DNA from 4 places in the Streptomyces sp. NPDC029044 genome. Region 4 is predicted to be linked to each of the others. Evidence: riboswitches for the same ligand, from Rfam matches in the RefSeq annotation. Region 4 holds a riboswitch; each other region holds the start of a gene.
The links. A riboswitch is a leader RNA that binds a small molecule or an ion and turns the genes downstream of it on or off. The one in region 4 is predicted to bind cobalamin.

Region 1: it holds a riboswitch for cobalamin, as region 4 does, so the genes downstream of both, AB0E85_RS14940 (ABC transporter substrate-binding protein) here and AB0E85_RS19535 (energy-coupling factor ABC transporter permease) in region 4, are expected to answer to the same signal.
Region 2: it holds a riboswitch for cobalamin, as region 4 does, so the genes downstream of both, AB0E85_RS23735 (ABC transporter substrate-binding protein) here and AB0E85_RS19535 (energy-coupling factor ABC transporter permease) in region 4, are expected to answer to the same signal.
Region 3: it holds a riboswitch for cobalamin, as region 4 does, so the genes downstream of both, AB0E85_RS26615 (ribonucleoside-diphosphate reductase subunit alpha) here and AB0E85_RS19535 (energy-coupling factor ABC transporter permease) in region 4, are expected to answer to the same signal.

Annotation. Positions count from the first base shown of each region.
Region 1 covers NZ_JBEZWN010000014.1:54,438-59,818, forward strand. The annotation lists gene AB0E85_RS14925 (hypothetical protein) at 1-508, opposite strand, end outside; gene AB0E85_RS14930 (ABC transporter ATP-binding protein) at 611-1,408, opposite strand; gene AB0E85_RS14935 (iron chelate uptake ABC transporter family permease subunit) at 1,444-2,436, opposite strand; gene AB0E85_RS14940 (ABC transporter substrate-binding protein) at 2,493-3,509, opposite strand; cobalamin riboswitch at 3,579-3,769, opposite strand; gene AB0E85_RS14945 (CoA-binding protein) at 3,854-4,282, shown strand; gene AB0E85_RS14950 (APC family permease) at 4,416-5,381, shown strand, end outside.
Region 2 covers NZ_JBEZWN010000031.1:70,279-75,659, reverse strand. The annotation lists gene AB0E85_RS23740 (iron ABC transporter permease) at 1-288, opposite strand, end outside; gene AB0E85_RS23735 (ABC transporter substrate-binding protein) at 324-1,358, opposite strand; cobalamin riboswitch at 1,388-1,570, opposite strand; gene AB0E85_RS23730 (class I SAM-dependent methyltransferase) at 1,626-2,375, opposite strand; gene AB0E85_RS23725 (MFS transporter) at 2,344-3,594, opposite strand; gene AB0E85_RS23720 (ATP-grasp domain-containing protein) at 3,587-4,825, opposite strand; gene AB0E85_RS23715 (cysteine synthase family protein) at 4,822-5,381, opposite strand, start outside.
Region 3 covers NZ_JBEZWN010000039.1:17,320-22,700, forward strand. The annotation lists gene AB0E85_RS26610 (ribonucleotide-diphosphate reductase subunit beta) at 1-810, opposite strand, end outside; gene AB0E85_RS26615 (ribonucleoside-diphosphate reductase subunit alpha) at 810-3,167, opposite strand; cobalamin riboswitch at 3,291-3,454, opposite strand; gene mctP (monocarboxylate uptake permease MctP) at 3,563-5,191, opposite strand; gene AB0E85_RS26625 (DUF3311 domain-containing protein) at 5,188-5,381, opposite strand, start outside.
Region 4 covers NZ_JBEZWN010000022.1:42,569-47,949, reverse strand. The annotation lists gene AB0E85_RS19550 (ATP-binding cassette domain-containing protein) at 1-778, opposite strand, end outside; gene cbiQ (cobalt ECF transporter T component CbiQ) at 775-1,524, opposite strand; gene AB0E85_RS19540 (energy-coupling factor ABC transporter substrate-binding protein) at 1,531-1,899, opposite strand; gene AB0E85_RS19535 (energy-coupling factor ABC transporter permease) at 1,896-2,603, opposite strand; cobalamin riboswitch at 2,633-2,818, opposite strand; gene AB0E85_RS19530 (protein kinase) at 2,947-4,371, opposite strand; gene AB0E85_RS19525 (MFS transporter) at 4,604-5,381, opposite strand, start outside.

The DNA.
Region 1 (5,381 bases), on a different contig from region 4:
GTGCCCAGCGGGCGACCGCGCCACGCCAGCGGGCGAGGGTGGCGTGGGCGTCGTCGAGCCCGGCCTCCTCCAGCCGGACCGGGGTGCTGTGGTGACGGGTGATCAGCGCGAGGCGCAGGGCGGCCGGGTCACAGGACCGCGGCGGTTCCGGCTCCGCCGGCGCGACGGTGAGCCGGACCCCGTCGGGCACCGTGCCGCCCCCGGCGGTGACGTGGACGGCCTGGGCCTCGCCCAGGCCGGCACCGACGTCGGGGCTGTCCTCGAAGGGGCGGATGCCGAGCGTCGCGGCGTCGGCGCGCAGCTCCGCCTGGCGGTGGCCGCCGGTCAGCAGCGCCCACACCGGTGTGCCGCCGAGTTCCAGGGCCCTGACCAGCAGGTCCCCGACGAGCAGCACCCGCAGGTTCGTCGTTTCGGAGCCGGACGCGTGCACCTCGACACGGGTCAGGCCCCGGCGGGCCGGGGCGGCGTCGACCGGCTCGCCGGTCCGGTCGTCGATGATGCGCAGCACGAGGCGAGCGTAGGCGCGCGGGCGGCCCCACGCAGGCAGGTTCGGCGTTTCCCGGTCGCTGTGGCGCAATCCCCCCACCCGTGGTGTGCCCGGCCTCCCTTCTCAGGCCAGCGTGCCCAGGAACCGCACGTGGGGCCGCCCGTCGGGCCCTTCGCGGCTGACGGCGGCCCGCACCCGGTACACCTCGGCGATGAGCTCCGCCGTGAGGACGTCCTGCGGGGTGCCTCCCGCCACGACCCGCCCCGCGCACAGCACGACGACCCGGTCGCAGTACATCGCCGCGAGGTTGAGGTCGTGCAGGGCGACGACGGTGGTGACCGGCAGGCCCGTGACCAGGGTGAGCAGGTCGAGCTGGTGGTGGACGTCGAGGTGGTTGGTGGGCTCGTCGAGGAGGAGCTCGCGGGGTTCCTGGGCGAGCGCGCGGGCGATCTGCACCCGCTGGCGTTCACCGCCCGAGAGGGTGTGCCAGAGCCGGCCGGAACGGTCGTCGAGCCCGGTGCGTTCCAGGGCGGCACGCACCGCCCGTTCGTCGTCGGCGGAGGCGGGGGTCCAGGCGCGGCGGTGCGGGACGCGGCCGAGCCGCACCACGTCCTCGACCGTCAGCTCCACCTGGGTGTCCGACTGCTGCTCGACGACGGCGAGGCGGCGCGCGACCGTGCGGCGGGGCAGGTCGCCCAGCGGCGTGCCGTCGAGGGTGACGACTCCGCAGGCCGGCGTGAGCAGCCCGGCCAGCAGCCGCAGCAGGGTGGACTTGCCGGAGCCGTTGGGGCCGAGGACGCCGACCGTGGAGCCGGTTTCGGGCGCGAGGGTGACGCCGTCCAGGATGAGGTTCCCGTCGGCGCGGCGGCTGACCCGGTCGGCCCGCAGCCCCGCCCCCACGGATGCTCCCGCGCCACTCACCGCGCCCTCCGCCCCCACCGGTGCCCCCGCGCCGCTCACCGTGCCCTCCGCGTCCGGTACAGCACCGCCACGAACGCCGGCACCCCGATCAGCGACGTCACGACCCCCACCGGAACCTCCTGCGGTTCGAGGACCGTCCGGGCGAGGGTGTCCACCCACACCAGGAAGACCGCTCCCGCGAGGGCGGTGACCGGCAGCAGCCGCGCGTGCCCCGGGCCGGTCAGGGCCCGGGCAGCGTGCGGCAGGACCAGTCCCACGAAGCCGATCGCCCCGGCCGAGCTGACCAGCGCGGCCGTGAGCAGGGCCGTGACGCACAGCAGCACCAGGCGGGTGCGGGCGACGGACACCCCGAGCGCGGCCGCCGCGTCCTGCCCGAAGGCGAAGGCGTCGAGGGTGCGGGCGTAGGACAGGCACACCACCAGTGCCACGGCCAGCACGGCCAGGCACAGCCACACGTCGGTCCAGCCGGCGCCGCCGAGCGAGCCGAGGAGCCAGAACAGCACGCCGCGGGTCGTCTCGGCGTCGGCGGAGGTCATCACGACGAACGAGGTGAGCGCCGAGAAGAGCTGCATGGCGGCGACGCCCGCGAGGACGACCCGGTCGGTGGTGCCGCCGAGGGTGTGGCTGAGCAGCAGGACCAGCGCGAACGACAGCAGGGCGCCGAGGAACGCGCCGGCGGACACCGACAGGGCGCCGCCGCCCGCGCCGAGCACGACCACGAGGACCGCTCCGGTGGAGGCGCCCGAGGACACCCCGAGCACGAAGGGGTCGGCGAGCGGGTTGCGCAGCAGCGACTGCATCACCGCCCCGCAGACGGCGAGTCCGGCCCCGCACACGGCCGCGAGCAGGGTGCGGGGCAGCCGCAGCTGCCAGACGATGCCGTCCCGGATCGGTGTCAGGTCCGAGCTGCCGAGGCCGACGCGGGCGGCCACGACGGACCACACGTCGGCGACGCGGATGTCGGCGGGACCGATGGTGATGGCCACGGCGAGGGAGGCGACGAGGGCGGCCGCCCCGGCCGCCCCCAGTGCGAGCCCGGTCCGCCGCCGGGGCCGGGCCGCGACACCCGGCACACTCCCGGCGGTCACTTCACCAGCCCGAACCGGCGCAGTCCGGCGGCCACCTGTTCCACGCCCTCTACGGTGCGGATGGTCGGGTTCATGGCCTGCCCGCTGAGCAGCACGTACCGCTTGTGCCGGACGGCGTCCATGTTCCGGGTGACCGGGTTGGACTCCAGGAAGGCGATCTTCCTGGCGGCCGACTCGGCGGTCTGCGACTTACGGGTCAGATCGCCGATGACGAGGACGTCGGGGTCGCGGTCGGCGACCGTCTCCCAGTTGATCTGGGGCCACTCCTCGTGCGTGTCGTCGAAGACGTTCTTCGCGCCGAGGGCCCGGGTGATGATGCCGGGCGCCCCGCAACAGCCCGCCATGTAGGGGGACTCGGAGTTCGCGAACCAGTACAGGAGGGTGACGTCGGAGGCGTCGGTACCGGCGGTGGCCTTCTTCACGCGCTGCCGGAGGGAGGCCACGAGCGCGTCGCCGCGCTTCTTCACCCCGAACACGGTCGCGAGGTCGCGTACCTCGCCGTAGACGGTGTCGATGCCCAGGGCCTTGTCGCGGGCGCCGTCGCCGCCGCCCGAGTTGTCCTTGCCGGCGCAGTCGGACGGGGAGACGTAGGTGGGGACGCCGAGCTTCTCGAACTGCTCGCGGGTGGCGACGCCGCCCTTGCCGAGGGTGGAGACGAAGGAGGCGGCGACGAAGTCGGGTTCGGTGTCCAGGACGCGTTCGAAGGAGGGGTTGTTGTCGGCGATGCGCGGCACCTCCGCTTCGTCCTTCTCCAGCCCCTTCATCACGGGGTCGGTCCAGGTGGCCGTGCCCGCGAGGCGGTCGGCGAGGCCCAGGGAGAGCAGGATCTCGGTGGTGCCCTGGTTGAGGGACACGGCGTGCCGCGGCGGGGCCGCCACCCGGACGTCGTGCCCGCAGTTGTTGAGGGTGACGGCGGCCTTGGCGTCGGTGGACGCGGTGCCGCCGCAGCCGGTCAGGAGCAGGGAGCCGGCCGCGAGCAGGGCGGCGGCACGGGCGGGTCGGGCGAGGGGCACGAAGAACCAGTCCTCAGGCGTCGAGGGCCCATTCGCGGGGCCCGGTCGTACGGTGCTCCCCCGCCGCACGCGGCCGCGGGGGCCGCCAGCAGGTCTTCGGACTCGGGTTCACCCGGATCGGGGCGCCTTCCCGGACGTCCGCGAGGAAGTCCAGTGGCCGAGGCCCCGCCCGTCCCCCTCACCGCTGCGCGTCAGTTCCGGATTCACACCGGATTCCCTGACCCACGTACATGGGTTCGACTGGCCTCGGCAAGCTATCACGGGACGTCCGGGAATCACCGCGCGTCCTGCGTCGTTGCCCGCAGAGCAGTGCAGTGCGTCCACGACTGACGAGGAGGCCGCCGGTGTACGGCGACGAGGCAACGGTCCGCAGGATCCTCACCGAGCTCGGCGACACCTGGGCCGTGGTCGGCCTGTCGTCGAACCGGCAGCGGGCGGCGTACGGCGTGGCAGCCGTGCTCCGGCGCTTCGGCAAGCGCGTCGTGCCGGTGCACCCGAAGGCGGAGACGGTGCACGGGGAGAAGGGGTACGCGAGCCTGGCGGACATCCCCTTCGACGTGGACGTCGTCGACGTGTTCGTGAACAGCGACCTCGCCGGAGCCGTCGCGGACGAGGCGGTCGCCAAGGGCGCGAAGGGCGTCTGGTTCCAACTGGGTGTCATCGACGAGGCGGCGTACGACCGGACCCGCGCGGCGGGCCTGGAGATGGTGATGGACCGCTGCCCGGCGATCGAGATCCCACGGCTGTCTCATCACCGCGTACAGGAATCCTGAAGCGTTCCCCACGAAATACCCGCACCCGGTCAAGGGTGCACAACTCGTCTTCTGCGGCCGGCCGGCCGATTCCTAACCTGAGGCCTCTTGCTCCCCGAACTCCCCGAGTTCATCTTCGAGAGGCCCTGTATTCATGGAAAGAGACGGCCTGCGCCGGGATGTCGGGCTGATCGGGCTCATGTGGGCGTCCGTCGGTTCCATCATCGGCTCGGGCTGGCTGTACGGCGCCGAGAAGGCGGTCGTGGTGGCCGGCCCCGCGGCGATCCTGTCCTGGCTCATCGGCGCCGTGGCGATCGTGCTGCTGGCGCTGGTGCACGCGGAACTGGGTGGCATGTTCCCGGTCGCGGGCGGCACGGCCCGGTATCCGCACTACGCGTTCGGCGGGCTGGCCGGCATGTCCTTCGGCTGGTTCTCCTGGCTCCAGGCGGCGACCGTGGCACCGATCGAGGTCGAGGCCATGATCGGCTACGCCGGGCACTGGCACTGGGCCCAGGGCTTCCAGCACGCGAAGGACGGGACGCTGACGACGAGCGGCTTCGTCGTCGCCGTCCTGCTGATGGCCGTGTTCGTCGTGGTCAACTTCCTCGGCGTGCGGATCCTGGCGCACACCAACAGCGCCGCCACCTGGTGGAAGGTGGCCGTGCCACTGGCCGCGATCTTCATCATCGCGGCCGGCAACTTCCACCCGGGCAACTTCACCGAGCACGGCTTCGCCCCGTTCGGCGCCCACGGCGTGCTGAGCGCCGTCAGCTCCAGCGGCATCATCTTCGCCCTGCTGGGCTTCGAGCAGGCCATCCAGCTCGCGGGCGAGAGCCGCGACCCGCAGCGGGATCTGCCGCGCGCCACGATCGGCTCGGTCGCCATCGGGGCGGCCATCTACGTCCTGCTCCAGGTCGTCTTCATCGCCGCCCTGCCGCTGGGCTCCTTCGCGCACGGCTGGACCAAGCTCGACTACCCCGGCATCACCGGCCCGTGGGCGGGTCTGGCGACCCTGGTGGGCCTCGGCTGGCTGAGCGTGGTGCTGTACCTGGACGCGGTGGTCTCCCCGGGCGGCACCGGCCTGATCTACACGACGGCCACATCCCGCGTCTCCTACGGA
Region 2 (5,381 bases), on a different contig from region 4:
GGCGGTGCCCACCATGGCGAGTCCGGCGCCGGCCACCGCGCCGAGCAGCACGCGCGGCGCGCGGACGTCCAGCACGATGGTCTCCCGCGCCCGCGACCAGTCCGGTTCGACCCAGCCCGCCCCCAGTGTGTGCGTCACGATGCCCCACACCTGGCCGGGCGGCACCTGCACCGAGCCGATGGCCAGGCCGGCGGTGGCGGAGATCACCAGAAGGGCGGCCAGGGCGACGAGAGTGACGGTGAGACCGGCCCGGCCGGCTCGCCCGTCGCCCTTGTGCTGTTGTGGCACGGCCCGTCGGGTGTCGGCTCGGACGATCGGAGTCGTCACGCGAAGCTCTCGGGGTGGATGCCGCGGGCCAGGTCCTCGACCGCGTAGGCCGAGCGGATACCGACCAGCGTCGCGGTCAGCGGCAGGACGACGAACCGCTTGTTCTTGACCGCGGGCACGTCCTCCAGGGCGGGCTGGGAGAGCAGGAACTTCTTCTTCTGCTCGACGCTTCCGGCGCCGGCGTAGTCGTAGATGGCGATGACTTCGGGCTTGCGTTCGACGACCTGTTCCCAGGAGACGTCGCCGAAGACGTCGTCGAGGTCGGCGAAGACGTTCTTGCCGCCGGCCAGCCGGATCAGCTCGGTGCCGAGGCTCTTCCCCCCGGCGGTGAAGGCGGTCTTGTCGCCGCTGTCGTAGACGAAGACGGGCACCTCGGCTTCGCCCTCGACCTTGGCGGAGGCCTTGTCGACGCGACCGGTGAGGTCGGCGACCAGCTCGTCCGCCCGGTCCGGGACGCCGAAGATCTTGCCGATGGTGCGGATCTCGTCGTAGGTGTCCTTCATCGTGACCCGCTTCTTGCCGCAGTACTCGCGGTTGAGATGCGTGTCGATGCCGGCGTCGGCGAACGCCTTGCGGGAGCGGCCCTCCTTCTCGGCGAAGGCGCTGCCGTAGCCGCCGTAGACGAGGTCGGGCTCTGCCTCCAGGACCGTCTCGAACGACGGCTCCTTCTTCGCCAGTTCCGGGATCGCCTCGTAGTCCTTCTTCAGTTCGGGCAGGACGGCCGAGTCGGGGAAGGCGGTGCCGACCATACGGTCCTTCAGACCGAGGGCGAGCATGAGTTCCGCCGGGTGCTGGTGGATGGTGACGACGCGGGAGGGCGGCTTGTCGTACGTCGTCTTCACACCGCAGTTGTCGATCGTGACGGGGAAGCCCGCCGCCGAAGGGGCCGGGGCCTTCGTGTCCTCGGTGGTGTCCTGCGACGAGCCGCAGCCAGCGGTCAGCAGGGCCGCGCACGCGGCGACGGCAGCGGCTGTCGCACGCAGGGCATGCCGCCTGCGGGCAGGTGTGAACAGCGGGGGACGGTCGTACACGTGAAGCCTCCTGCGGAGTCCGCGCTCCTCGGATCGGGCCCGCGACAGGCCAGTGTCCTGACTCCCGGATCGACGCTCCCCCTTGCCTTCCCGCGCGGCGCGCAGTGGCGTGTCGAAGGGTGCACTCCCCGGTCACAGTGGCGGGACCGTGCCGGATTCGCACCGGCTTCCTGTCTCCCGTCGCGGCGATGACCCGGTGATACTACGATCTGCCGAGTCCAGGCCAAAAGGGCGCGCGGGCCCGATCGCACGCCCCCGTGCCACCGGTCACCCCTCGCGGACCGCCCGCAGCACCAGCCGCTCGGCGTTCTCGTCGTAGGGGCGGCCGTCGAACCCGCCGAAGACCTCCACGCGGCCGAACCCCGCCTCCTCGGCCATGCGCCGCAGCTCGACCGCGCTGTACACGAACCACACCAGGGTGGCCCGCGTCACTCGCTCGCCCCGCACCAGCACCCAGTCGCTGCGCAGCCGCGCCCAGTCGTCCTGCACGCTGTCGGTCTGCACCATCAGGTCCTCGCCCCGCCGCACCACCTTCGGCGGGGTGACCTTGCGGGCCAGCAGTTCCTTGCCGGCGAGGTCCAGGACGAGGGTGCCTCCGGGAGCCAGGCAGTCGTGCATCACGCGCAGCACACGGGCGTTGTCGGCGGGATCCTCGAAGTAGCCGAACGAGGTGAACATGTTGAGGACGACGTCGAAGGCGCCCGGTGCCTCGTATGCCCGTGCGTCGGCCTGTACGTAGGTGACCTGGGCGCCTGCCTCGGCGGTTCGCTTGCGGGCCCGTTCCAGCATGGCCGGGCTCAGGTCGACACCGGTGACGTCGTGGCCGCGGCGGGCGAGCGGCACGGTGAACACGCCGGGGCCGCAGCACAGGTCCAGCACCCGGGCGCCGGCCGGGAAGGACAGCAGAGGAGAGGTGGCCAGCAGTTCCTCGGCCTGCGTGTGGCGTTGATCGGAGAAGAGGAAGTCGTGGAACTCCGTCCAGAAGTCATCGTCCTGGAACCCGCCCGTCCGTGTCATGCGGTCTCAGTGCTCCTTCGTCGTCGTGTGGTTGGGGGTGATTCGGCGTGCGGTCGCGCAGCGCCAGCAGTACTGGGGGCAGCAGCAGGCACTGTGCGGCGGCCAGCAGCCAGAACCAGCCGGTGCTCCCGGCGTGTTCGGTGAGGCCGTAGAGCTGGCCGCCGAGTACGCCACTGGCGCAGGCGCCGAGCCCCGCGGCCAGCCGTTGCTGACCGAAGACCACGGCGTCGGAGCGCGGGCTGCGGGACAGGGCCTCCAGGTCGTTCTTCAGGAACAGGACGATGTCGCCCAGGGTGATCAGCGCTCCGCCCGCGAGGAGCGCGGGCCGGGTACCGATCGTCAGCACGGCCAGCCCGGCAGCCAGGCCCCCGAAGCCCACCGCCAGGGCCGTCGCGTAGGGCATGCGCCGGATCAGGCCGGAGGCGAGGGGCTGGACGACGATCACCAGTACGAAGCAGAGGAGCAGGACGAGGCTGTAGAACGTGCTGGAGGCCCGTTCGGCTGCGTACACCGCCAAGAAGTGCTGGAAGTGGAAGTAGAGGTAGAAGGCGAGCGCGTTGGTGGCGAAGGGCAGGAGCGCGATGCCGGTCAGCAGGCCCTGCTCGGACGGATGTTCCTGTGCGGTCGTCGCGGGAAGCCGTGCGTGGCCCGCCGTGACCAGGACGAACAGCGCCGTGACGGCGATGAACAGCCAGCCGGGCGAGGACAGCACGAACGGCCCGGCGATCAACGGACCCACCGCCATGCCCGCGTTGAGGGCCGCGTTGCCCGCCGACAGGAACGCCGGGCGGCGCTCGTCGTCCACGCCGTGCACGAGGTACGCCTTGTTGGCGGGCAGGTACAGCGCGGCCCCGCAGCAGGTCAGCACCAGCGCTCCGACGGCCAGGGGCGGCCAGCGCAGGGCGAGGAGCAGGCCCACGAACCCGGCCGTGCGGATGACCAGCGCCCACAGCATCGTGCGGCGCAGCCCGATGCGGTCCGCCAAGGCGCCGCCCACGACCCCTCCGGAGAACTGCACGAGGGACGCCACGGCGAGGACGACTCCGACCGTGCCGAGGCCCATGCCGAGCCGTTCGTGCAGGAACACCGACATGAACGGCAGGACCATGAAGCTGCCGAGCGGGATCAGGAACGAGCTGAGCAGCAGGAACCGCAGGGGGCCGTCGAGCGTAGACAGCGCGGCCCGCAGGCCGTCGCCGCCCGGTGCGCGGTCAGCCACCGGTGTTCCCGGCCTCCGGGAACGGCTCCGTGAGCACCGTCAGGGCGTTGGCGGCGGCCACCGCGTGGTGCGTGGCCAGTTCGGCGGTCTCGCCTTCCGCGTAGACGATGCCCGCGTATCCGCGGCTGTCGGTCAGGTGCTCGACGGGGTCGCCGAGGGACCTGACGGGGTACCAGGCCGGTGCTCCCGGCAGGTCCGCAAGGCGGTCCAGCCCGGCGACGCCGGTGAACACCCCGGGCGCCGCCGGGTAGCCCAGGACGAAGGCCACCGCCGGGCCGCCGGGCAGGTCCGCGTCCATCAGGCGGGGACGGCGCCCGAGCGCGGTCTCGATCATCGCCTCGTACACGTTGACGCCGAGCGCCCGGCACATGCCCTCCCCGACCAGGGCGCCCCCGATCCGCGGATTGATCTCGACGACCTCCGGGCCGCCGGTGGTGAGCACGAACTCCACGTGTGCGAAGCGGTCGGTGTAGCCGATTGCCGCGAGCACCTCGTCGAGCCACCGCTCCAGTACGGCCCGTCGCGCCTCCGGGAACGCCACGGGGAACGCCGTGATCTCCTCCCGGAAGTACGGCTCCGGCGACATCAGCCGGCTGGAGACGCCCAGCAGCCGCGTCCGGCCCGCCCAGGTGAGGGTCTCGGCGCTGTACACCGGCCCGCTGAAGTACGGCTCCGCGAACAGCCGCCCCTTCAGCTCCCGCCCGGCCGCCTCGGCGAGGGCCTCCGCCAGCTCGGCCTCGTCGCGGACCAGCCAGACGTTCTGGCTGCCGGTGCCCGCCGTGTCCTTCAGGACGGCGGGCAGACCGACTTCCTTGGGCACCAGTTGCCGCAACTCGGCCCCGGACGCCTCCGCGGCCCGTCCGCGCGTCAGACCGGCGTCGTGCAACCGGTTGCGCACAGTCGCCTTGTCCCGGGTCACCCGCAGTACGGCCGGATCCAGCCCGGGCAGGCCGAGGCGGCCCGAGAGTTCCGCGCCGACCAGCGTCCAGGTGTCCGTGGAGCTGATCAGGCCGCGCAGCCGGGGCGTCCGGCGCAGTACGTCCGCCACCCCCTCCACGTCGAAGGTGTCCGTCTCCACGACGTCCAGGGCGTCCGGCGGAAGGTGCTCCAACTCGTAGGTGTAGGAGGAGCGGTCGCGGGTGAGCAGGATCAGACGCTCGCCGAGCGCGCCGGCGGCGCGGACCACGTGTCCGAGGCCGAAGGTGAGGGATTCCAGGCATGCGATGCTCACGCCGCTCGCTCCTTCCCGCCGGCCGGGCGGGCGGTGCGCCGCCACGCTGTTCTGGACCAGGGCATGGTCATCTCCTCGGGTGCGGATACCTCGACGGGCTTCAGGGCAGCGGGGTCCAGGGCTTCCGGGTGCCGGGCGAAGACGCGTTCGACGTAGCGGTGTCCGGTGTCGGCGCCGATCACCAGGTGCAGTCGGTCCGGGTGGCGGCGCGCCTCGTACGTCGCGGCCAGGTATCCGGCGCCGGTGGACAGCCCGGCGAAGACGGCGTGGTCGCGCAGCAGGGCGACCGTGCCGGACATGGCGTGGCTGAAGTCCAGCCAGTGCAGGGTGTCGTAGAGGTGGTGGCGGACGTTGTCGAAGACGATCGACGACCCGATGCCGGCGATGATCGCCTCCGGGTCGTGGTGGTCCTGGCTGCCGAAGGTGACGCTGCCGAACGGCTGGACGCCGACCAGCCGCACCGAGGGGTCTGTGGCACGCAGGCGTTCCACGAGGCCGCCCGTGGAGGCTCCGGAGCCCACCCCTCCGACGACGGTGAGCGCGGCGCCGGGGAGGG
Region 3 (5,381 bases), on a different contig from region 4:
CTCGGTGTTCATGCCCGGGAGGCCGTCCCCGCACAGGTCGCGCGCGAACTGCAGCTCGGCCTCGACGGCCTCCCGGAGCATGTCCGTCACCTCCTGCTGGAGCCGGTCGTCGAAGAGCTCCGGCTCCTCCTTGCGGACGGTGTCGACCACGTCGAAGGCGAAGGACATGTGCATCGTCTCGTCACGGAACACCCAGTTGGTGCCGGTGGCCAGGCCGTGCAGCAGGCCCCGGCTGCGGAACCAGTACACGTACGCGAAGGCGCCGTAGAAGAACAGGCCCTCGATGCACGCGGCGAAGCAGATCAGGTTGAGCAGGAAGCGACGCCGGTCCGCCTGGGACTCCAGGCGCTCCAGCTTCTCGACCTCGTTGATCCACTTGAAGCAGAACCCGGCCTTCTCGCGGATGGACGGGATGTTCTCCACGGCCGCGAAGGCCGCAGCGCGGTCCTCCGGGTCGGGCAGATAGGTGTCGAGCAGCGTCAGGTAGAACTGGACGTGCACGGCCTCCTCGAAGAGCTGACGGCTCAGGTACAGCCGCGCCTCGGGGGAGTTGATGTGCTTGTACAGCGTCAGCACCAGGTTGTTCGCGACGATCGAGTCGCCCGTCGCGAAGAACGCGACCAGCCGGCCGATGAGGTGCTGCTCCGCCGGTGACAGCTTGGCTAGGTCGGCGACGTCCGAGTGGAGGTCGACCTCCTCCACGGTCCAGGTGTTCTTGATGGCGTCCCGGTAGCGCTCGTAGAAGTCCGGGTAGCGCATGGGGCGCAGGGTGAGCTCGAAGCCGGGGTCGAGAAGGTTCTGGGTGCTCATTACTGGCAGGCCTCGCAGGACTCGGGGTTTTCCAGGGAGCAGGCGACCGCTTCGGGGTCCGGGGTGGCCTGCACGGGGACGGTGGCCCGGGCGGCGCGGGCGATGCGGGTCGCCGGGCGCGAGCGCAGGTAGTACGTGGTCTTCAGCCCGGACTTCCAGGCGTAGGCGTACATCGAGGAGAGCTTGCCGATCGTCGGCGTCTCAAGGAACAGGTTCAGGGACTGCGACTGGTCCAGGAACGGGGTCCTGGCCGCCGCCATGTCGATCAGGCCGCGCTGCGGGATCTCCCACGCCGTGCGGTAGAGGGCCCGCACGTCCTCGGGGATCCAGGCGAAGTCCTGCACCGAGCCGCTGGCCTCGCGCAGGGCCTCCCGGGTGCGGGCGTCCCACACGCCCAGCCGCTTCAGTTCGTCCACCAGGTAGGAGTTGACCTGGAGGAACTCGCCCGACAGCGTCTCGCGCTTGAACAGGTTGGACACCTGCGGCTCGATGCACTCGTAGACGCCCGCGATGGAGGCGATCGTGGCGGTGGGGGCGATCGCGAGGAGCAGGGAGTTGCGCATGCCGGTCGTGGCGACGCGCTCGCGCAGGGCCGCCCAGCGCTCCGGCCAGGTGAGCTCCGTGTCGTAGTGGTCGGGGTGCAGTACGCCCCGGGCCGTGCGGGTCTTGTCCCAGGCGGGAAGAGGCCCGTTGCGCTCGGCGAGGTCGGCGGAGGCCTCGTACGCGGCGAGCATGATCCGCTCGGCGATCCGGGTGGACAGGGCCTTGGCCTCGGGCGAGTCGAAGGGCAGGCGCAGCTTGAAGAAGACGTCCTGGAGGCCCATGGCGCCGAGGCCGACCGGGCGCCAGCGGGCGTTGGAGCGGCCCGCCTGCTCGGTCGGGTAGAAGTTGATGTCCACGACCCGGTCGAGGAAGGTCACGGCCGTGCGGACGGTCTCGTCCAGCCGCTCCCAGTCGATATCCCGGGTCGATGTGTCGACAAAGGAACCCAGGTTGACCGAGCCCAGGTTGCAGACCGCCGTCTCCCCGTCGCTGGTGACCTCCAGGATCTCCGTGCAGAGGTTGGAGGAGTGGACGACGTGGCCCGGCTCGGCCGTCTGGTTGGCGGTGCGGTTGGCGGCGTCCTTGAAGGTCATCCAGCCGTTGCCGGTCTGCGCGAGGGTGCGCATCATGCGGCCGTACAGCTCACGGGCGGGCAGCGTCTTCTTCGCGAGGCCCTTCGCCTCGGCCGCCCGGTACGCGGCGTCGAACTCCTCGCCCCACAGGTCGACCAGCTCGGGAACGTCCGCGGGGGAGAACAGCGACCACTGCGCGTCGGCGTTCACCCGGCGCATGAACTCGTCCGGCACCCAGTGCGCCAGGTTCAGGTTGTGCGTACGGCGGGCGTCCTCACCGGTGTTGTCGCGCAGCTCCAGGAACTCCTCGATGTCGGAGTGCCAGGTCTCCAGGTAGACCGCGGCGGCGCCCTTGCGGCGGCCGCCCTGGTTCACGGCGGCGACCGAGGCGTCGAGGGTCTTCAGGAACGGGACGATGCCGTTGGAGTGGCCGTTGGTGCCGCGGATCAGGGAACCGCGGGCACGGATGCGGGAGTACGCGAGTCCGATGCCGCCGGCGTGCTTCGACAGCCGGGCCACCTGGTGGTACCGGTCGTAGATGGAGTCCAGTTCGTCCATGGGGGAGTCGAGGAGGTAGCAGGACGACATCTGCGGGTGCCGGGTGCCCGAGTTGAAGAGGGTGGGGGAGGAGGGGAGGTAGTCGAGGCGGCTCATGAGCCCGTAGAGCGCGGCGACTTCGTCGACGGAGCGGCGGGTGTCGTCCTCGGCGAGACCGGCGGCGACGCGCAGCATGAAGTGCTGGGGCGTCTCGACGACCTTGCGGGTGAGCGGGTGGCGCAGCAGATAGCGGCTGTGCAGGGTGCGCAGGCCGAAGTAGCCGAAGCGGTCGTCGGCGCCGGTGTCGACGAGCGCGTCGAGCCGGGCCGCGTGCAGCCGGACGAACTCGGCGGTGCGGTCGGCGACGAGGCCCTCGCGGTGGCCCACCGCCACCGACTCGGTGAAGGACGTGACGCCCTGCGATGCGGCCTCTTCACGGATGCCGGTGGTCAGCAGCCGGGCGGCCAGCCGCGAGTAGGCCGGGTCCTCGGAGATCAGACCGGCCGCGGCTTCCGTGGCCAGCTCCCGCAACTCGCTCTCGTCCGCCCGCGCGGAGCGGCCGCGCAGCGCGGCGGCGGCGACCCGGCCGGGCTCGGCGTCGGGGAGGTCGGCGGTCAGCTCGGTCAGGGTCCGCAGCAGCGCGGCACCGGGGGCGTCGTGCTCCTCTTCGCTGGCTGAGACCGGTTCGGCTGGCGCGATGGTCACGTGGGGCTCTCCCTCGCTCGGCACGGGGGCCTCGTCGAGGGCAGGGGGCAGCACGCGAGCGCACGCGGCGTCGCGTCCACCGGCCCATTCCACGAGGCCCGGACGTCGGGGCACACCGGCCGGGTGGCCGGGTGCGCTGTCGGCAGGTCCTCGGACTGACGCTTGTGCACGAAACATGCACAAGTACACCGTTGCGGGACAGTTCCGGATTCGCACCGGATTCCCCTGCGGCGGCAGCGAGCATGAGCATACATCTTGTGCTGGCTTCCGACGGCACCCCCAGATGTTGTGTCGTGGTGGTGTCAGAGTGTCAGCTTTACGTGACAGCGGGCCGCCGTGACGCTTGGTCACGGCGGCCCGCTGCGGGGTGTTCGTGGCGGGCCGGGGCCCTGGGATCAGTGCGCGGAACCGGCGGTCGCAGGCGGGAGTTCCACCTGGACCCCGGGGTCGCCCGCGTCGGCCGTGTAGTCCTCCGGCTTGGTCTCGTCGATGCCGTCGGGGGCCTTCAGGGCCTTCAGGACGAAGGTCAGGACCACCGTCACCACCACGTTCAGGACGAACGCCGTGAGGCCGATGTAGCCGATCTCCCCGATGCCCGGGATCTCCTTCGCGGAGCCGCCGAAGTGCTTCTGGGTCGGGGAGGCCACGCCGTACGCGGCGACCGTGCCGTAGACCATGCCGACCGCCCAGCCCGCGAGCAGGGCCCAGCGGTGGAACCAGCGGGTGAACAGGCCGCCGACCAGGGCCGGGAAGGTCTGAAGGATCCAGATGCCGCCCAGCAGCTGGAAGTTGATGGCGACGGTCTTGTCCATGGTGAGGACGAAGGCCAGGGCGCCGACCTTCACCAGCAGCGAGACCAGCTTGGAGACCTTGGTCTCCTGCGCGGGCGTCGCGTCGGGCTTGATGAAGTCCTTGTAGATGTTGCGGGTGAAGAGGTTCGCGGCCGCGATGGACATGATGGCCGCGGGCACCAGCGCGCCGATGCCGATCGCCGCGAACGCCACGCCCGCGAACCAGTCCGGGAACATCGTCTCGAACAGCTGCGGGATCGCCAGCTGCCCGTTCTGCACCTTGATCCCGGCCGCGATCGCCATGAACCCGAGCAGCGCCAGCAGACCCAGCATCAGCGAGTACAGCGGCAGGATCGTGGTGTTGCGCCGGATCACCTCACGGCTCTTCGAGGACAGCGTCGCCGTGATCGAGTGCGGGTACATGAAGAGCGCCAGGGCGGAGCCCAACGCCAGGGTGGCGTACGTCCACTGACCCGGCTCGGCCGGTGTCAGCGCACCGCGTGGCGCACCCGTCGCCGGGTTGGTCTGGCTGTACGCCTCACCGGCCTTGGCGAAGATGTCGTCGAACCCGCCCAGCTTGATCGGGATGTAGATGATCGCCACCGCGATGACGATGTAGATCAGCGTGTCCTTCACGAACGCGATGAGCGCGGGGGCCCGCAGACCCGACGAGTAGGTGTACGCGGCCAGCACGCCGAACGCGATCAGCAGCGGCAGGTCCTTGATGAACCAGTTGGTGTTCTCGCCGCCGCCGACGCCCATCACGTCCAGCACGGCCTGGATGCCGACCAGTTGGAGCGCGATGTACGGCATGGTCGCGAGGATGCCGGTGAGGGCCACGGCCAGCGACAGGCCCTTGGAGCCGAAGCGGCCGCGCACGAAGTCGGAGGTCGTGACGTAGCCGTGCTTGTGGGACACCGACCACAGGCGGGGGAGGAAGGTGAAGATCAGCGGGTACACCAGGATCGTGTACGGCACCGCGAAGAACCCGGCCGCGCCCGCCGCGTAGATCGCCGCCGGCACGGCGACGAAGGTGTACGCCGTGTACAGGTCGCCGCCGAGCAGGAACCAGGTGACCCAGGTGCCGAACGAGCGGCCGCCCAGGCCCCATTCGTCCAGGCTGTGCTCGTTCTCGGCCTTGCGCCAGCGCGCTGCCATGAAGCCCATGACCGTGACGGCCAGGAAGAAGAAGATGAAGACGCCGAGCGCGACGCCGTTCACGCCGTCCTTCACTGCGATGCACCGCCCTTCGCGGCCGAGCGGGCGCGCTGGTCACGCTGCCAGAGCTTGTACGCGATCATCGTCAGGACGGTGGAGATGAGCACCCACGCCATCTGGTACCAGTAGAAGAACGGGATCCCGATGAAGGCCGGGTCGGTCTTGGCGTACGAGCCGACCCACAGCATGGCCACGAACGGCGCTA
Region 4 (5,381 bases):
CGGACAACAGCCCGTGGGCGCGCAGGAGTTCTGCCGCCGCGGCGCCCCACGGCAGGCGCAGCCCCGCCTCGCGGAGGAGATCCGGGCGGGCCAGCGCCGTTGCCGCCGGCCCGGTGCGGACGCCGGACGGGGTGAGGAGCGCCGCGTCGTCGGCCCAGCGCAGGGCGAGGTCGACGTCATGGGTGGCCATCACCACCGTGGTGCCCGCGCCACGGAGTCCGTCGAGGGTGGTGAGGAGCCGCTCCTGGCCGTCGGGGTCGAGTCCGGCCGTCGGCTCGTCGAGGACGAGCACGCGGGGCCGCATGGCGACCGCGCCCGCGATGGCGGTGCGCTTGCGCTGGCCGTAGGAGAGCAGATGGGTCGGCCGGTCGGCCAGGGCGGTGATGTCCAGCGCGGCGAGCGCCTCCGCCACCCGCGTCCGCACCTGTGTGTCGTCCAGGCCGAGGTTCAGCGGCCCGAACGACACGTCCTGCTCGACGGAGGCCGCGAACAGCTGGTCGTCCGGGTCCTGCACCACCAGCTGCACGGTGGTCCGCAGCCGGGTCAGGCCCTTGCGGTCGTACGCCACCGGCTGCCCCGCGACCGTCAGCCGGCCCTCCTGCGGCCGCAGTCCGCCGGAGAGCAGCCGCATCAGCGTGGTCTTCCCGCTGCCGTTGCGGCCGAGCAGCGCGAGCGCCCGGCCCTGCCGGATCTCGAAGTCGAGCCCGCTGAGCACGGTGGGGCCGTCCTCGTAGGCGTAGGTCGCGCCCCGCAGGGCGACGAGGGCGGGCTCGCTCATGTCAGCGGCCTTTCCAGTACGAGGGTGAGGGCGGCCAGCGTTGCGAGCAGCGCACAACTGGCGGCCGTGAAGCGCACCGAGACCCGGGCCTCGGGCACCAGGACGCGCAGGGTGCCGTCATAGCCCCGCCCGGCGAGTCCGGCCTGGAGACGGGTCGCCCGGTCGAAGGCCCGGACGAACGCGGTGGCGCCGAGCCCGGCCAGCGAACGCCACTCCGCGGCCCGGCCGGTGTGCCCGAGCCGGGCCGCCTGGGCCTCCCGGATGCGCCGCATCGAGTCCAGCAGCAGGAAACTCATCCGGTACGTCACCAGCGCCACGTCGACGACCGGCGCGGGGACCCCGGCCCGGACCAGGCGGGGCAGCAGGTCGGACATGGGCGTGGTGAAGGCGAACAGCAGCACGCCCAGGGAGGCCGCCGAGGTCCGCAGCAGCAACTCCCCGGCCCGGACCGGCCCGTCAGGGGCGAGGGAGACGAACCCGCCCGTGCCGCCCACCTGGACGAGCAGCGTGAGCGCGCCGGTCACGCAGAAGCCCAGCGGGACCCGGTAGGCCCGCCACAGCCGCCGCCCGGGCACACCGGCCGGACCCAGCAGCACGACCAGGGCCGTCAGGAGGACCAGGGCCGCGCCCGGCCAGGGCGGCAGGGAGATCGCGAGCACGGTGAGACCGAGCCCGAGCACGGCCTTGTCCACGGGATGGCGGCGGCGCCAGCGACTGCTGTGCGCCGCCGCGTCGATCGGCAGCACCCTGGCTCAGTCCCGTTCCGCCGCGGACTTCCCGGCGGCGCCGGTGGGCGCGCTGTCGGCCTCCCGCTCCAGCGCCCGCTGCTCGCCCTGCCGACGTCCCCGGCGCAGACCGAAGTAGTAGGCGAGGACCCCGGCACCGAGGGCCGCCTGGAGGGCGAACAGCGCCGACTCGATCTCGCCGGACGGCGGCTCGTACAGCGGCGAGAACCACGGCTCGTAGTCCGGCTTCAGCTCGGTGATCGCCGTCTCGGCCTCGGCGTCGGCACCCGTGAACGGCTCCTTCTTGTGGTCGCCGAGGCCCAGCGCCAAGGGCAGCACGGCCAGCGCGGCCACGGCGAACAGCAGCACCAGGTTGATCTTCGTGTTCCGGCTCATCGGGCCACCGCCTCGGTCTCCGTCTCGGTCCGCGCCTGCTTCTTGGCGAGGAGCACGCCCAGCCGGGTCAGCTCGCCCTTGCTCGACTGCACCAGCAGCCGCATCACGAGCACGGTCAGCAGGCCCTCGCTCACCGCGAGCGGGATCTGCGTGACGGCGAAGATGGAACCGAACTTGCCGAGGGCGCCCAGGAATCCGCTGCCCGGGTCGGGGAACGCGAGCGCCAGCTGCACGCTGGTGACGCAGTAGGTGGACAGGTCGGCGACGAACGCGCCGGAGAACACCGCCACCATCAGCGGCGCGTTGGAGCGCCGCAGCAGCTTGTAGACGGCGTATCCGGCCCAGGGGCCGACGATCGCCATGGAGAAGACGTTGGCGCCGAGCGTGGTCAGGCCGCCGTGCGCGAGCAACAGCGCCTGGAAGAGCAGGGTGATGGTGCCCAGCACCGCCATGATGGGCGGCCGGAACAGGATGGCTCCCAGGCCCGTGCCGGTGGGGTGCGAGCAACTGCCGGTGACGGACGGCAGTTTCAGGGCGGACAGGACGAACGTGAAGGCGCCGGAGGCACCGAGGAGCAGCGTGCTCTCGGGGTGCTCGCGCACTTCACGGGTGAGTGACCGGACCCCGTGGACGACGAACGGCGCCGACGCGACGCCCCAGGCGACCGCGTGCGCCGGAGGAAGGAAACCCTCGGCTATGTGCATGGCTCAGCAGACCCTCTCCAGCACCTCGTGGATGGTTGACGCGCCTTGGCCGGTCTCCTGGCTGACGGGTACCACCGCCCGGACTCCGCCTTCCCGGGTCACAAGGACCCAGTGGCCGCCCGTGAGGGCTGGAGCCGGACTTCCCGATTCACAGTGGCGAGGGCCGCACCGGCATCACACCGGATTTCCCGTTCACCAAGGCCTGGTGACAATAAGGCCGGGGTAAGGGCGATGACAAGCCGCCCGAGGGGCGCGCGAGGGGGCGCCCGCTCGCACACCGGCGCATCCGCCGGCTGATCCACGTGCTCGGGCGCTCAGGGTGCGGGGACGCGCCGGGGCCCGGTCAGTCGTCGTCCCCGCCGTCGTCGCCCTCCCCGTCGTCCCCGGCCGGGACCGGCTGTTCCGGCGTCGGCTGCTCCGGTCCGGCGTCGCCCGCCGCCTGCGTCGGAGTCGGCTCGCCGGAGGCCGGCGGGGGAGGGGCCGGGGAGGCGGGCGGCGTGGACGGAGTGACCTCGGCCACGGTGCCGGTGGTCGGCGTGGTGGCGACCTGCCGGCCGGCCCCCGGATCGGAGGTGATGGGCGAGGCGGAGTCCTCGGACGGGGTGGCCGCGGGGCTGCTCGCGGTCGGGGACGCGTCGGGTTCGCTGCCCTCGGTGGTCGTGTCGGGCGAGAACCAGCGCATGCCGAGGAGCATCGCGGCGAGGAACAGCGCCGCGGCGGCGGCCGTCGCGGCCACTCTCGACCGGCTGCCGAGCCCGCCGCGCCCTCGGGCCCGGCCCGAACGCCCCGCCTGGGCCGCCCGGGCGGCGGTGCGGTGCCCCGGGGCCGCCGGCAGGGCGTACGTGGTCGGGTGGCTGGTCTCGGCAGCCGCGTACGGGCCCGGCCCGGTATGGGCCGACGCGGACGACGTGTCCGGCCGCAGCGGCGGTGAGACCTCGGGCAGCGGTTCGGGCAGGCCCCGCCAGGCGCCCCCGGCGAACCACTCGGCGGCCTGCTCGGCGGTGGGCCGGTCCTCGGGCTGTTTGGCGAGCAGCCCGAGCAGGTAGTTCTCGAACGCCGGGGGAAGTTCGGCGACACCGAGCTCGCGGGGCGGCACGGGTGCCGAGTCGAGGTGCTGGTGCAGGAGGGCGACGGCGGTGTCGGCCTGGAACGGCGGGCGGCCGCTGAGGAGCTGGTAGAGCACGCAGCCCAGGGAGTACATGTCGGAGGCGGGCCCCGCGGGCTTGCCCAGGGCCCGTTCGGGCGCGAGGTAGAGGCCGGTGCCGACGATCTGGCCGGTGGCGGTGAGCGCGGCGCCGGGGTCGTCGAGGAACCGCGCGATGCCGAAGTCGCCGATCTTCAGCGTGCCGTGCGTGTCCAGCAGCAGGTTGGCGGGTTTGACGTCCCGGTGCACGATGCCCTGCCCGTGCGCCGCGGCGAGCCCGGCGGACGCCTGCGCGGCGAGACGGGCCACCTGCTCGGCGGGCAGCGGGCCGGAGCCGGACAGCACCCCGGCGAGGCTGTCGCCCTCGACCAGCTCCATCACCAGGTACAGCCGGTTGTCGTACGCGCCGAAGTCCAGGACGCCGACCACGTTGGGGTGGTTGAGACGCCCGGCGGTCTGCGCCTCCAGACGGAACCGGGAGGTCGCCGTGGCGTCGGTGTCCTGGGGCAGCAGCAGCTTGAGGGCCACCGCTCTGGCGAGCGTCTCGTCGTACGCACGCCAGACCTCTCCCATTCCACCGCGCCCGATTTCAACTTCCAGCCGGTAGCGGCCCGCTAGCAGCACTCGTCCTCGTCTCATGCGTGTGGGAAGGGTCGTCGCCGCAGGCCGAACTCCCCGCTTGCGCACGGGGATTGGTGGGGGGTGCCGCAGCCGACCCAGGATACTGGCGCGGCGTGACACCGATCTCCGCAGCGGCGTCTTCCCGGGGCGCGGTTCCCGGATTCCGGGAGCGAGGACGTCGCACGCCGGGGTGACGCTCCCGCGCGCCCGGTTGCCCGGGGCGCGGGCGCCCGAGTCAGGCCGCCGTGCCCGCCCCCTTCTCCCGGCGCGGCAGCACGGCCACCGCCAGGGCCGGCACGGCCGCGAGGACCAGCCACGGCACGGCGGCCGGCAGGCCCAGGTCGAGCAGGAAGCCGGTGGCCGCGCTGCCGGCCAGGACGATCAGCCCGGACACGGACGACAACGCCCCCATGTACAGCCCGAGCCGGCCCTCCTCGGCGAGGTCGGGCACCCAGGCGCGTGCGGCGGGCACGACCAGCATCTGCCCCACGGTGAGCAAGATCACGAAGCCGGCGGCCGGAAGCAGCCCGGTGTTCCCCGTCCAGCCGGCCGGCCGGGCCGCGGCCACCACCGCGAAGCCGGACGCGATCAGCAGCAGCCCCGCGGTCATGGAGCGGCGCAGATCGAGCCGGTCGCCCGCCCAGCGGGTCACCGGCAGCTGGGTGAACACCACCAGCACCGAGGACAGCGCGAAGAGCCAGGACAGCGGCGCCTGGGAGCCCGCCGCTCGCTGCACCTCGTCCGGCAGGGCGAGGTACAGCTGGTTGTAGGCGAGCAGATAGGTGCCATAGGCACAGCACAGGGCGAGGAAGCGGCGATTGCGCAGCAGGGCACGGGCCCCGCCGCGCTCCCGGACGCGGACGCGGCCGGGGATGTGCTGCGGCATCAGCCACAGGTGCCCGGCGAGGACGAGCACGAAGACCGCGGCACCGGCGAGACACGCGGTGCGGAAGTCGACGGCGAGCAGCAGCGCGCCGAGCAGCGGCCCGACGAACGCCCCGGCCTGGCCCGCC